2 regions of the Streptomyces pimonensis genome follow, and region 2 is predicted to be linked to the other one. Evidence: predicted binding sites of a transcription regulator. Region 2 holds the regulator's gene; the other holds the start of a gene.

Region 1 (6,982 bases), on a different contig from region 2:
GCCGATGACGACCTCGTCCAGGCGGGACTCGGCGGCCGAGTCCAGCACCGCGTCCAGCAGCGGGATGACGGACTCGCCGCCCTCCAGGGAGAAGCGCTTCTGGCCGACGTACTTCGTCTGCAGGAAGGTCTCGAAGGCCTCCGCGGCGTTCAGCCGGCGCAGGATGCGCAGCTGCTCCTCGCGCTCCGGCTTGGTGTGCGAGCGCTCGATGCGGTCCTGGATCCACTTGCGCTGCTTGGGGTCCTGGATGTGCATGAACTCGACGCCGGTGGTGCGGCAGTACGAGTCGCGCAGCACGCCGAGGATGTCGCGCAGCTTCATCAGGGACTTGCCGGCGAAGCCGCCGACGGCGAACTCGCGCTCCAGGTCCCACAGGGTGAGGCCGTGCTCGACGATGTCCAGGTCGGGGTGCTTGCGCTGGCGGTACTCCAGCGGGTCGGTGTCGGCCATGACGTGGCCGCGGACCCGGTAGGAGTGGATCAGCTCGAAGACGCGGGCGGCCTTGGTGACGTCGTCGTCGTGGGAGGTGTCGATGTCCTTGAGCCAGCGGACCGGCTCGTAGGGGATGCGCAGCGCCTCGAAGATCTCGTCGTAGAAGTTGTTCTCGCCGAGCAGGAGGTTGGCGACCGCGCGCAGGAACTCGCCGGAGGCGGCGCCCTGGATCACCCGGTGGTCGTAGGTCGACGTGAGCGTCATGACCTTGGAGATGCCGAGCTTGTTCAGGGTGTCCTGGGAGGTGCCCTGGAACTCCGCCGGGTAGTCCATGGAACCGACGCCCATGATCACCGACTGGCCGGGCATCAGGCGCGGCACGGAGTGGACGGTGCCGAGGCCGCCGGGGTTGGTCAGGGAGACCGTGACACCGGTGAAGTCGTCCATCGTCAGCTTGTTGTCGCGGGCGCGACGGACGATGTCCTCGTAGGCCTGCCAGAACTCGAAGAAGTTCAGCGTCTCGGCCTTCTTGATGGCCGCGACGACCAGCTGGCGGTCGCCGTTGGGCTTCACCAGGTCGATGGCCAGGCCGAGGTTGACGTGCTCCGGCTTGACCAGGGTGGGCTTGCCGTCCACCTTGGCGAACGAGTGGTTCATCGCCGGCATGGCCTTGATGGCCTGGACCATCGCGTAGCCGATGAGGTGCGTGAAGGAGATCTTCCCGCCCCGGGCCCGCTTGAGGTGGTTGTTGATGACGATGCGGTTGTCGAACAGCAGCTTCACCGGGACCGCGCGCACGGAGGTGGCCGTGGGCAGCTCCAGGGAGGCGTCCATGTTCTTCGCCACGGCGGCGGCCGGGCCGCGCAGGGTGACCTGCTCGGGGCCGGTCCTCGCCTCCGTGGCGGGCTCGGCCTTGGGCTTCGCGGCGGCCGGCCTGGCGGCAGGCGCGGCCTTCGCCGGGGCGGGGGCCTGGGCGGCCGGCTGCGCGGCCGCAGGCGCGGCGGGCTGGGCCGGAGCGGCCGGCCGGGCCGGGGGTCCTCCCGCGCGAGTCGGTCCGGGCGTGGGGGAGGTGGCCGCGGCCCCCGCGGCCGCGGTACCCGCCGGAGCCGAGGTCGCAGGCGCGCCCGGCTTGTAGTCGGCGAAGAAGTCCCACCAGGCTCGGTCCACCGAGTTCGGGTCCTGGAGGTACTGCTGGTAGATCTCGTCGACGAGCCATTCGTTGGCACCGAAGGCCGAAGCGGGGTTCTTACCCGCTTGGTCGGTGTCGGTCGAGATGCTCGAGTTACTGGGGGACTGTGGCGACACGGCGTCAACCGCCCTCTTCCGCTTCGCAAGATGATGGACAGCGGAAATAAAGGCTACGCCCCCCGGAGCGAGAAGGTCAGGCCGGGCCCGTTCATCGTCGCGTAAGTCACATCGCGACGGGTGTTTCGGTGCGTGAAATGGCGGGAAACAACCCTGGTTTTGATTCTACGGGACGTCTCAGGGATCGCTCGACCGGGCCCCGGCGCACAGCTCGCGCGGGCCTCTGCCTGATCACACGTGTCCGTCGGCGCGGACGCGGATGGATCCTGCGGTTCCGCTTCGAACTTTACGTCAACTTGGTGCGGACCACTCTCCCGGAAGAGTGATGAGAATGCGGCAGCCCCGCTCGGATTCGGCCACGCGGATCCGGCCGCCGTGCAGATCCACGGCCCAGCGGGCGATCGCCAGGCCGAGGCCGGTGCCGCCGTCGCTGCCCGGACCGTGCGGCCGGTTGACGTTGCCCCGGTTGAACCGCTCGAAGACGCGGTGCCACTCGGTCCGCGGAATGCCGGGCCCCTCGTCCAGCACCTCCAGCTCCAGCGACTCCGGCCGGTCCCCGCGCCGCGCCCGGACCGTCACCCGGCCGTGCGGCGGACTGTGCTTGACCGCGTTGTCGATGAGGTTGGCGACGACCTGGTGGATGCGCTCGGGGTCGGCGTGCGCGACAAGCTCCGGCGGCGACACGTCGAGGTGCAGGTGGACGTCCGTACGGGTGTGGCTGCCCGATCCGGAGGCCATGCCCGCCCGGGCGGAGGCGACCATGTTGGCCTCCTTCAGCACCCCGGACAGATACGGCCACACCTCGAACCGCCGCTTCCGCAGCGGGACCACGCCGTTGTCCAGGCGGGACAGGTCGAGCAGCGTCTCCACGAGGCGTCCGAGGCGCTCGGTCTGCTTCAGGGCCGTGCGCATCGTCTCGGGGTCGGCCTGCGTGACGCCGTCGACGATGTTCTCCAGCACCGCGCGCAGGCCGGCGATGGGGGTGCGCAGCTCGTGCGAGACGTTGGCGACCAGTTCCTTGCGCTGGCGGTCCTGGGCCTCCAGCTCGTCGGCCATGACGTTGATCGCCTGAGCCAGGTCGCCCAGCTCGTCCCGGCGGTTCTCGCGCACCCGACGGGTGTAGTCGCCGTGCGAGATGGAGCGGGCCACGGCGGTCATGTCGTCCAGCGGCGCGGTGAGCGAGTGCGCCACGAACTGCGTGATGAGCAGCGTCGCGATCATCGAGAAGACCGTGATGAAGCGCAGCTCCGTCTTGGTGTGCACGGCGATCACCGAGAGACCGGTGGTGATCAGGACCGAGACGACGACCAGCGCGCCGAGCTTGGTCTTGATCGAGAACGGGCGCACACCGCCCCAGGGCCGCCGCGCCCCGGGGCCCCTGCGTCCGGCCGGGCCGTCGCTCATGGCGTCGGCGTCTCCAGGGCGTAGCCCACGCCGTGCACGGTGCGGATGCGCTCGGCGCCGATCTTCCGGCGCAGCGCCTTGATGTGACTGTCGACCGTGCGGGTGCCGGAGGCGTCCGCCCAGTCCCAGACCTCGGCCAGCAACTGCTCACGGGAGAGCACCGCGCGGGGGGTGCTCGCCAGGCACACCAGGAGGTCGAACTCGGTGGGCGTCAGATGGACGTCCTCGCCGCGCACCCGCACCCTGCGCTGAGCGTGGTCGACCTCCAGTTCGCCCAGGCGCAGGGTGCCGCTGCGCGGGGTCGTCGCGGCGAGGGCCGCCCGCTCCATGCGGCGCAGCAGCACGTGCACGCGTGCCGCCAGCTCCCGCATGGAGAAGGGCTTCGTCATGTAGTCGTCGGCGCCGACGCCGAGGCCGACCAGCATGTCGGTCTCGTCGTCGCGCGCGGTGAGCATCAGCACCGGCACCGGACGCTGGGCCTGCACGCGCCGGCAGACCTCCAGACCGTCGAAGCCCGGCAGCATGATGTCGAGGATCAGCAGGTCGGGCTGCCAGGCCTCCGCCGTGTCCACCGCGGACGGGCCGTCGCCCGCCGTTTGCACCAGGAATCCCTCGGCGCGCAGGCGGGTCGCGATGGCGTCCACGATCGTCGCGTCGTCCTCGACCACCAGGACCCGGCGCTGGGCGCCGGGAGTGGTCGCGGCCGTGCCGTTGTGGGAGGTCTGTGTCTGCTCCATCGCCCGCCCCTGAGGTGTGCTTTTTCCGGAATCCGTGGGGTGATCCGTCGTCTGCGCATCGCTGCGATTGACGCTTGAATGACCGCGCCAGGGCAGCAGCGTACGGGGAGGCGCCGGGGCTTTGCTATCCAGGGCGGACGCCGAGGTGCACCACGTCCGGAACGCCCCGGGCAACGGGGATCTCTTCGGTACGCACCTGCTGGAACCCGGCATTCCGCAAGGTTCCCTCGAATTCCGGGGACGGTTTCGCCGACCACACGGCGAGTACCCCGCCCGGCTTCAGCACCCTTGCGCAGGCGGCCAGTCCGGCCGTCGAGTAGAGCCCGTCGTTGCTCTCGGTGACGGTCCAGCCGGGCCCGTTGTCGATGTCGAGGCAGAGCGCGTCGAACGTGTCCGGCGTCTCATCGACGTAACGGACGAGGTCTGCCTCGACGATCTCCGTGCGCGGGTCGGCGAGGGCCCGCGCGGAGAGTTTGGCCAGCGGCCCCGCGCGGTGCCACTCGATGATCGCCGGCTCGCGTTCCACCACGGCGATCCGTCCCCAGCGGGGCTGCCCGGCGGCGTGTGCGAGTGAGAAGCCGACCCCGAGACCGCCGATCAGGACGTGCGGGTCCGCCGCGCGTGCGTCGAGGGCGGTCAGGGCGGCGTCGACGAGCCGCCGTTCCGAACGGCCGTCGGAGGTGTCCATCAGGAAGCAGCCGTTGGCGATGATCTGCAGCAGGTCACCGTGCCTGCGCAGCACGACCTCGCCGTACGGGCCCTCGCGGCGGTCCAGGACTTCGGGGGGTTCGGGAATGTCGTACGGGGTGGACATGCGTTCATCCTGGCAGCTTCGTCCCGTCGGCGATCAGGGGCTTCGGCGCCCCGGATCGGTGATCGCTCAGAGCGAACAGGCCTTCGGGAACATTCGGCGGCTCACATGCATTGAGTCGGCATAGCTCAACTTGACTGCCGAAGGGGAGATCATGGCTGCTGAGTCCACATCGCTCGCCCTGCCTGTGCTGCCGCTCGACGACGAGGTCGTGCTGCCCGGGATGGTGGTTCCGCTGGACCTGAGCGATTCCGAGGTGCGCGCCGCGGTGGAGGCCGCCCAGGCCGCCGCCGGGACGGAGTCGGGAAAGCCCAGGGTGCTGCTGGTGCCACGCGTCGATGGGACCTACGCCGGCACCGGCGTGCTGGGCACGGTCGAGCAGGTCGGCAGGCTGGCCGACGGCGATCCCGGTGCCCTGATCCGCGGCCGGGGCCGCGTACGGATCGGTGCCGGGACCACCGGGCCGGGCGCGGCGCTGTGGGTGGAGGGCACCCGCATCGACGAGAGCGTGCCCGAGCCGCTGCCGGGCCACGTGACCGAGCTGGCCAAGGAGTACAAGGCGCTCGCCACCGCCTGGCTGCGCAAGCGCGGCGCCTGGCAGGTCGTCGACCGCGTCCAGGCCATCGACGACGTCTCCGCGCTCGCCGACAACTCCGGCTACTCGCCGTTCCTGACCACCGAGCAGAAGGTCGCCCTGCTGGAGACCACCGATCCGGTGGCCCGGCTGAGGCTCGCCACCCAGCAGCTGCGCGACCATCTCGCCGAGCAGGACGTCGCCGAGACCATCGCCAAGGACGTCCAGGAGGGCGTCGACAAGCAGCAGCGCGAGTTCCTGCTGCGCCGCCAGCTGGAGGCCGTCCGCAAGGAGCTGCGCGAACTCAACGGCGAGCAGGAGGGCGAGGAGTCCGACGACTACCGCGCCCGCGTCGAGGCCGCCGACCTGCCGGAGAAGGTCCGGGAGGCCGCGCTCAAGGAGGTCGGCAAGCTGGAGCGGTCCTCCGACCAGTCGCCCGAGGGCTCCTGGATCCGCACCTGGCTCGACACGGTCCTGGAGATGCCGTGGAACGAGCGCACCGAGGACGCCTACGACATCCGGGGCGCCCAGGCGGTCCTGGACGCCGAGCACGCGGGCCTGGCGGACGTGAAGGAGCGGATCACCGAGTACCTGGCGGTGCGCAAGCGGCGCAGCGACCGGGGCCTGGGCGTCGTCGGCGGACGGCGCGGCGGCGCCGTGCTCGCCCTCGTCGGCCCGCCCGGTGTCGGCAAGACCAGCCTCGGCGAGTCCGTCGCCCACGCGATGGGCCGGAAGTTCGTCCGCGTGGCCCTCGGCGGTGTCCGCGACGAGGCCGAGATCCGCGGCCACCGCCGTACGTACGTCGGCGCGCTGCCCGGCCGGATCGTGCGGGCGATCAAGGAGGCCGGGTCGATGAACCCGGTCGTGCTCCTCGACGAGATCGACAAGGTGGGGTCGGACTTCCGGGGCGACCCGGCCGCCGCACTGCTCGAGGTCCTCGACCCGGCGCAGAACCACACCTTCCGGGACCACTACCTGGAGGTCGAGCTCGACCTGTCCGACGTCGTGTTCCTGGCGACGGCCAACGTCCTGGAAGCCATCCCGGAGGCCCTCCTCGACCGGATGGAGCTGGTCCGCCTCGACGGCTACACCGAGGACGAGAAGATCGTCATCGCCCGTGACCACCTGCTCCCGCGCCAGCTGGAGCGCGCCGGACTGGCCGGGGACGAGGTCACGATCGACGAGGGCGCGCTGCGCAAGCTGGCCGGCGAGTACACGCGCGAGGCCGGCGTGCGCACCCTGGAGCGGTCCATCGCGCGGCTGCTGCGCAAGGTGGCGGCCCGGCACGAACTGGGGGAGCGGGAACTCCCGTTCACCGTGACGGACGCCGACCTGCGCGACCTGATCGGCCGGCCGCACCACGTGCCCGAGTCCGCCCAGGACCCGGCCGAGCGCCGCACCGCCGTCCCCGGCGTCGCCACCGGGCTCGCGGTGACCGGCGCGGGCGGGGACGTCCTCTACGTGGAGGCGTCCCTGGCCGACCCGGAGACGGGCGCGGCGGGACTGACCCTGACCGGCCAGCTGGGTGACGTGATGAAGGAGTCCGCGCAGATCGCGCTGAGCTTCCTGCGCAGCCACGGCGCCGAGCTGGAGCTGCCGGTGGGCGATCTGAAGGACCGGGGCGTGCACATCCACTTCCCGGCGGGCGCGGTGCCCAAGGACGGCCCGAGTGCGGGCGTCACCATGACCACCGCCCTGGCCTCGCTGCTCTCCGGCCGG
Region 2 (6,982 bases):
TCACCAACGCCGAGGGCGCCAGGACCACGCCGTCCGTCGTCGCCTTCGCCAAGAACGGTGAGGTGCTGGTCGGCGAGGTGGCCAAGCGTCAGGCGGTCACCAACGTCGACAGGACCATCCGGTCGGTCAAGCGCCACATGGGCACCGACTGGAAGATCAACCTGGACGGCAAGGACTTCAACCCGCAGCAGATCAGCGCCTTCGTGCTGCAGAAGCTGAAGCGTGACGCCGAGGCGTACCTGGGCGAGAAGGTCACGGACGCGGTCATCACCGTCCCGGCGTACTTCAACGACGCCGAGCGTCAGGCCACCAAGGAGGCCGGCGAGATCGCCGGCCTGAACGTGCTGCGCATCGTCAACGAGCCGACGGCCGCCGCCCTGGCGTACGGCCTCGACAAGGACGAGCAGGTCATCCTGGTCTTCGACCTCGGTGGCGGCACGTTCGACGTCTCCCTGCTGGAGATCGGCGACGGTGTCGTCGAGGTGAAGGCCACCAACGGTGACAACAACCTCGGTGGTGACGACTGGGACCAGCGCGTCGTCGACTACCTGGTCAAGCAGTTCCAGTCCGGGCACGGCGTGGACCTGGCCAAGGACAAGATGGCGCTGCAGCGTCTGCGCGAGGCCGCCGAGAAGGCGAAGATCGAGCTGTCCTCGTCCACCGAGACCACGATCAACCTCCCCTACATCACCGCCTCCGCCGAGGGCCCCCTGCACCTCGACGAGAAGCTGACCCGCGCCCAGTTCCAGCAGCTGACCGCGGACCTGCTCGAGCGCTGCAAGACGCCGTTCCACAACGTCGTCAAGGACGCCGGCATCCAGCTGTCCGAGATCGACCACGTGGTCCTCGTCGGCGGTTCCACCCGCATGCCCGCCGTCGCCGAGCTCGTCAAGGAGCTGACCGGCGGCAAGGAGGCCAACAAGGGTGTGAACCCGGACGAGGTCGTCTCGATCGGCGCCGCCCTCCAGGCCGGTGTGCTCAAGGGCGAGGTCAAGGACGTCCTGCTGCTCGACGTCACCCCGCTGTCCCTCGGCATCGAGACCAAGGGCGGCATCATGACCAAGCTGATCGAGCGCAACACCACGATCCCGACGAAGCGCTCCGAGATCTTCACCACGGCCGAGGACAACCAGCCGTCCGTGCAGATCCAGGTCTACCAGGGCGAGCGCGAGATCGCGGCGTACAACAAGAAGCTCGGCATGTTCGAGCTGACCGGTCTGCCCCCGGCGCCGCGCGGCGTCCCGCAGATCGAGGTCTCCTTCGACATCGACGCCAACGGCATCATGCACGTGACCGCGAAGGACCTGGGCACGGGCAAGGAGCAGAAGATGACCGTCACCGGCGGCTCCTCGCTGCCGAAGGACGAGGTCGACCGGATGCGCCAGGAGGCCGAGAAGTACGCGGAGGAGGACCACGCCCGCCGCGAGGCCGCCGAGTCCCGCAACCAGGGCGAGCAGCTCGTCTACCAGACCGAGAAGTTCCTCAGCGACAACGCGGACAAGGTCCCCGGTGACGTCAGGACCGAGGTCGAGACCGCCGTCGCCGAGCTGAAGGAGAAGCTCAAGGGCGAGGACACCGCCGAGATCCGCACCGCCACGGAGAAGGTCGCGGCCGTCTCCCAGAAGCTGGGCCAGGCCATGTACGCCGACGCCCAGGGCGCCCAGGCGGCCGGCGGCGCGTCCGCGGGCCCCGGTGAGGCCAAGGCCGACGACGACGTCGTCGACGCGGAGATCGTCGACGAGGACCGCAAGGACGGTGCGGCGTGACCGAGGAGACCCCGGGCTTCGACGAGCAGTCGCAGCAGCCCGACGTCCCCTCCGAGGAAGCCGAGCCGAAGGCCGCCGCCCAGCCCTCCGAGGAGGAGGGGGCGGCCCCGGCCGGGGACACGGGCCAGGAAACGGCACTGGTGGCCCAGCTGGACCAGGCGCGCACGGCGCTCAACGAGCGCACGGCGGACCTCCAGCGCCTCCAGGCCGAGTTCCAGAACTACCGGCGCCGGGTCGAACGTGACCGGATCGCGGTGAAGGAGGTCGCCGTGGCGAACCTCCTGAGCGAGCTGCTCCCGGTGCTCGACGACGTCGGCCGCGCGCGGGAACACGGCGAGCTGGTCGGCGGCTTCAAGTCCGTCGGCGAATCGCTGGAGACCATCGTGGCCAAGCTGGGCCTCCAGCAGTTCGGCAAGGAGGGCGAGCCCTTCGACCCGACGATCCACGAGGCGCTGATGCACAGCTACGCGCCGGACGTCACCGAGACGACGTGCGTGGCGATCCTGCAGCCGGGGTACCGCATCGGCGAGCGCACCATCCGCCCCGCGCGGGTGGCCGTCGCCGAACCGCAGCCCGGCGCGCAGACGGTCAAGCCGGCCGAGGAGAGCACCGAGGCGCAGGCCGACTCGGAGAACAAGGAGAGCGGTGGCCCGGACGAGGGCTGACGTGGGAACAGACGCAGGGAAGGAGGGACGTCGGGGATGAGCACCAAGGACTTCATCGAGAAGGACTTCTACAAGGTCCTCGGCGTCCCCAAGGACGCCACCGAGGCCGAGATCAAGAAGGCGTACCGGAAGCTCGCCCGCGAGTTCCATCCGGACGCCAACAAGGGCAACGTCAGGGCGGAGGAGCGGTTCAAGGAGATCTCCGAGGCGAACGACGTCCTCGGCGACCCCAAGAAGCGCAAGGAGTACGACGAGGCGCGCGCGCTCTTCGGCAACGGCGGTTTCCGCCCGGGGCCGGGCGCGGGCGGCGGCTCCTTCAACTTCGACCTGGGCGACCTCTTCGGAGGCCAGGCCGGCGGCCAGCAGGCGGGCGGCTTCGGCGGCGGCCTGGGTGACGTCTTCGGGGGCCTGTTCAACCGCGGCGGAGCGGGGGCCACGCGTACCCAGCCGCGGCGCGGCCAGGACATCGAGTCCGAGGTGACGCTCAGCTTCACCGAGGCGATCGAGGGTGCGACGGTTCCGCTGCGGATGTCGTCGCAGGCGCCCTGCAAGGCCTGTTCGGGCACCGGCGACAAGAACGGCACACCGCGTGTGTGCCCGACCTGCGTCGGCACCGGCCAGGTGGCGCGGGGCTCCGGGGGCGGCTTCTCGCTCACCGACCCCTGCCCCGACTGCAAGGGCCGCGGTCTGATCGCGGAGGAGCCCTGCGAGATCTGCAAGGGCAGCGGCCGGGCCAAGTCCTCGCGGACCATGCAGGTGCGCATCCCCGCGGGCGTCAGCGACGGCCAGCGGATCCGGCTGCGCGGCAAGGGAGCGCCGGGCGAGCGCGGCGGTCCCGCCGGCGACCTGTACGTCGTCGTGCACGTCGGCGCCCACCCGGTGTTCGGCCGCAAGGGCGACAACCTCACCGTCACGGTCCCGGTGACGTATCCCGAGGCCGCCCTCGGCGGCGAGATCCGGGTCCCGACACTGGGGGGTCCGCCGGTCACGCTGAAGCTGCCGCCGGGCACGCCCAACGGGCGCACCATGCGGGCCCGGGGCAAGGGCGCGGTCCGCAAGGACGGCAGCCGCGGTGATCTGCTGGTCACCGTGGAGGTGAGTGTTCCCAAGGACGTGTCGGGGAAGGCTCGTGACGCGCTCGAGGCGTATCGCGAGGCGACCGCGGACGACGATCCGCGGGCGGAGCTGTTCCAGGCCGCGAAGGGAGCTTGATCTGCATGGACGGCCGTCGACGCAATCCGTATGAACTGACCCAGGACACCCCGGTCTACGTCATTTCGGTGGCGGCCCAGCTCTCCGGTCTGCACCCGCAGACGCTGCGCCAGTACGACCGGCTGGGTCTCGTGTCGCCGGACCGCACGGCCGGCCGGGGCCGCCGTTACTCGGCCCGTGACATCGAACTGCTCCGTCAGGTGCAGCAGCTGTCGCAGGACGAGGGCATCAACCTGGCCGGGATCAAGCGCATCATCGAACTGGAGAACCAGGTCGCCGCCCTCCAGTCCCGTGTGGCCGAACTGGAGGGCGCCCTCGACGGGGCGGCCACGGCGATGCGGCAGCGCGAGGCCGCGGTGCACGCCTCGTACCGCCGCGACCTGGTGCCGTACCAGGAGATGCAGCAGACCAGCGCGCTGGTGGTGTGGCGGCCCAAGCGGCAGCAGCCGGACTGAGGCGCGGGCGCGGAGTGCCGGGAGGCCCGGAGGTCGAGCGGACCTCCGGGCCTCCCGGCTTATGCACGGATACGTGTGTGACTATCGTGTAGTTGCGTGTCCAGAAGATCCTCGCCGGACGTCCGCGGGTCTCTCACGAGTTCGGCACACCGTGCCGTGTCCATCTCGTTAAGCGGCCGACCTTGACGCAGATGAGGGCTGAGGGTTGGCTTTTCAGTCACATGGGCCGCAAAGTCGTGCCCACGTCCGAAACGCACCTGAAGTGAGCCTCCGCATGCGTCGTATCGCCATATCCGTGGCCGCCACCTCCATGTCCGTCATGCTCGCCGGATGCGGCGTGCTCAACGCGACGGGGAGCAGCGACGACGCGAGTCCGGGCAAGGGCGACGACATCACCGTCGGGCTGCTGCTCCCGGAGAAGACCAACACCCGGTACGAGCAGTTCGACTACCCCATCTTCAAGGCGAAGGTGGAGTCGCTCACCAACAAGAAGGGCACCGTCGAGTACGCCAACGCCGAGGCGGACGCCGACAAGCAGGCGAGCCAGATGCAGCAGATGATCGACGACAAGGTCGACGTCATCGTGCTGGACCCGGTCGACGCGCACGGCATCGGGGACAGCGTGCGGAAGGCCAAGGACGCGGGCATCCCCGTCATCGCCTACGACCGTCTCGCCGAGGGCCCGATCGACGCGTACATCTCCTTCGACAACGGGCTGGTCGGCGAGGTGCAGGGACGTTCCCTGCTGGAGTCGCTCGGGGAGACCGCCGTCACCGACAAGATCGTGATGATGAACGGTTCGCCCACCGACCCCAACGCCAAGCAGTTCAAGGCGAGCGCGCTCTCCGAGTTCAAGGACAAGGTGACGATCGCCAAGTCCTACGACACCGAGGACTGGAAGCCGGAGAACGCCCAGGCCAACATGGCCGAGGCGATCAACGCGATCGGTGCGGGCGAGATCAGGGCGGTCTACTCCGCCAACGACGGCATGGCGGGCGGCATCGTCAAGGCGCTGAAGGCCGCCGGCGTGACCGAGCTGCCCCCGATCACCGGCCAGGACGCCGAACTCGCGGCGGTGCAGCGCATCCTCGTCGGCGAGCAGTACATGAGCGTGTACAAGTCCTACCCGGACGAGGCCGAGAGCGCCGCCGAGATGGCCGTGGCGAAGGTCCAGGGCAAGGGCATCCAGTTCGACGCGCTGACCCGCGACCGGGTGAACAGCCCCACCGACAGGGACGTCCCTGCGCAGCTCGTGCCCGTGGTCGCGCTGACGAAGGACAACATCGAGGAGACCGTGATCGCCGACGGGATCTACAAGGTCTCGGACATCTGCACCGCCGAGTTCGCGGCGGCCTGCGAGGCGGCCGGACTGAAGTAGCCGCCCGTCGATATCCGGCCACCCGCCGGTCCCTCGACCGGCGGCGGGCTCCGCCCGTGTTGCACAGCCGGTTCCCGCCGCGCATAGTTGCGCTTCGGAAAGGGGCTGAACCGAGGGTGGGACGGGCGATGGCCGGGCACGGGACGGACGGGCATCCACACGGTGCTGACCGACTGTGCGAGGCCGGGGATCGCGTGTATTCCCGGGCCGTACGGCGCGGACGGCTGCCGCGCCGGGACGCGGAGCCGGTGCCCTGCCTGCTGGAACTGGCCCTGCTGCACCCCGACCCCGACGACATGGACTGGCTCGTCCCCACCTCCCCGCAGGAGGTCATGGCCCGGCTGCTGCGCGGGATGTACGACGAGGTGAGCGCGAGCCAGCGCCGGGTCGGCTCGGCCGTCGAGGCCTTCGAGTGGTACGCCGGTCTGGACCGCCCGGTGCCCGCGTCACGGTCCGCGGCGGAGGGCCCGGCGATCAGGGTGCTGGACGGGCTGGCCCGTATCCAGGCCGCGATGGACGAGGCGACACAGGCGTGCACCACCGAGGTGCTCACCGTCCAGCCGGGCGGCATCCGGCGCGAGGCGGAGCTGTCGGAGGGCCTGCACCGGGCGACGACGCTGCGCGGCCGGGGCGTGCGCATGCGGGACCTGTACACGCACGTCGCCCGGCACGGGCACGGGCTGCTCAGCTACCTGGAGCTGATGGGCGACGCGGTGGAGGCGCGCACGCTGGACGAGGTGATCGACCGGCTGATCCTCTTCGACCGCACGGTCGCCTTCATCCCCGCCAACGCCGAGCGCACCATGGCGCTGGAGCTGCGCCACCCGGCGCTGGTGGAGTACCTGGGCACGGTCTTCGACCGGCTGTGGCGGCTCGCCATCCCGCTGACCGCCCCGCTGCCCGAGACCGGCATCGAGGGCGTCTCGCACCGGGAGCGGTCCATCGCGTCCCTGCTCGCGGAGGGCCACCAGGACGCGGTGATCGCGGAGCGGCTGGGCATCAGCGTGCGGACCTGCCGGGCGCACATCGCCCGCCTGTCGGAGACGCTGGGCGCGGCCAGCCGCACACAGCTGGGCGTCCGCATCGCCCAGGCCGGACTGGACGGCTTCCGGCGCTCCGCCGCCACTTCGCCCGGCCGGGGGGCCCGGCCCGCCCGGTGAGGCGGCCCGCCCGAGCCGGCGGGGTCACTCCGCTGCTCCCTCCTGGTTCAGGATCCCGGACTCCGCGATGAGGTAGCCGAGTTGGGCCCGGCTGCCGCTGCCGAGAGTGGCGGCGAGCTTGGCGATGTGGGCGCGGCAGGTCCGTACGTTCATGCCGAGGCGGCGGGCGATGGCCTCGTCCACGTGGCCCTCCACCAGGAGTTTGGCGATGGAGTGCTGGATCTCCGGTATGCCGTCGGGCGCGGTCTCGTAGGGGGTGCCGGCGGCCAGCGGGACCGCGCGGCTCCACATGAACTCGAAGACCTTGATCAGGTAACGGACGAGGCCGGTGTGCCGCAGTTCCAGG

Evidence for each region. The regulator HspR, encoded in region 2, represses chaperone genes until heat shock. The targets are predictions, from matches to a motif close to TTGAGNNNNNNNNNCTCAA.
Region 1: a site for HspR is predicted at 4,803-4,821, ahead of lon (endopeptidase La). Genes of this name have one in related genera too.

Annotation. Positions count from the first base shown of each region.
Region 1 covers NZ_JAHWZY010000002.1:195,463-202,444, forward strand. The annotation lists gene KYY02_RS03455 (multifunctional oxoglutarate decarboxylase/oxoglutarate dehydrogenase thiamine pyrophosphate-binding subunit/dihydrolipoyllysine-residue succinyltransferase subunit) at 1-1,737, opposite strand, end outside; gene KYY02_RS03460 (HAMP domain-containing sensor histidine kinase) at 2,029-3,141, opposite strand; gene KYY02_RS03465 (response regulator transcription factor) at 3,138-3,878, opposite strand; gene KYY02_RS03470 (spermine/spermidine synthase domain-containing protein) at 4,003-4,692, opposite strand; gene lon (endopeptidase La) at 4,844-6,982, shown strand, end outside.
Region 2 covers NZ_JAHWZY010000009.1:28,852-35,833, forward strand. The annotation lists gene dnaK (molecular chaperone DnaK) at 1-1,766, shown strand, start outside; gene grpE (nucleotide exchange factor GrpE) at 1,763-2,431, shown strand; gene dnaJ (molecular chaperone DnaJ) at 2,468-3,643, shown strand; gene KYY02_RS11460 (heat shock protein transcriptional repressor HspR) at 3,649-4,098, shown strand; gene KYY02_RS11465 (sugar ABC transporter substrate-binding protein) at 4,373-5,476, shown strand; gene KYY02_RS11470 (helix-turn-helix transcriptional regulator) at 5,605-6,636, shown strand; gene KYY02_RS11475 (helix-turn-helix transcriptional regulator) at 6,661-6,982, opposite strand, start outside.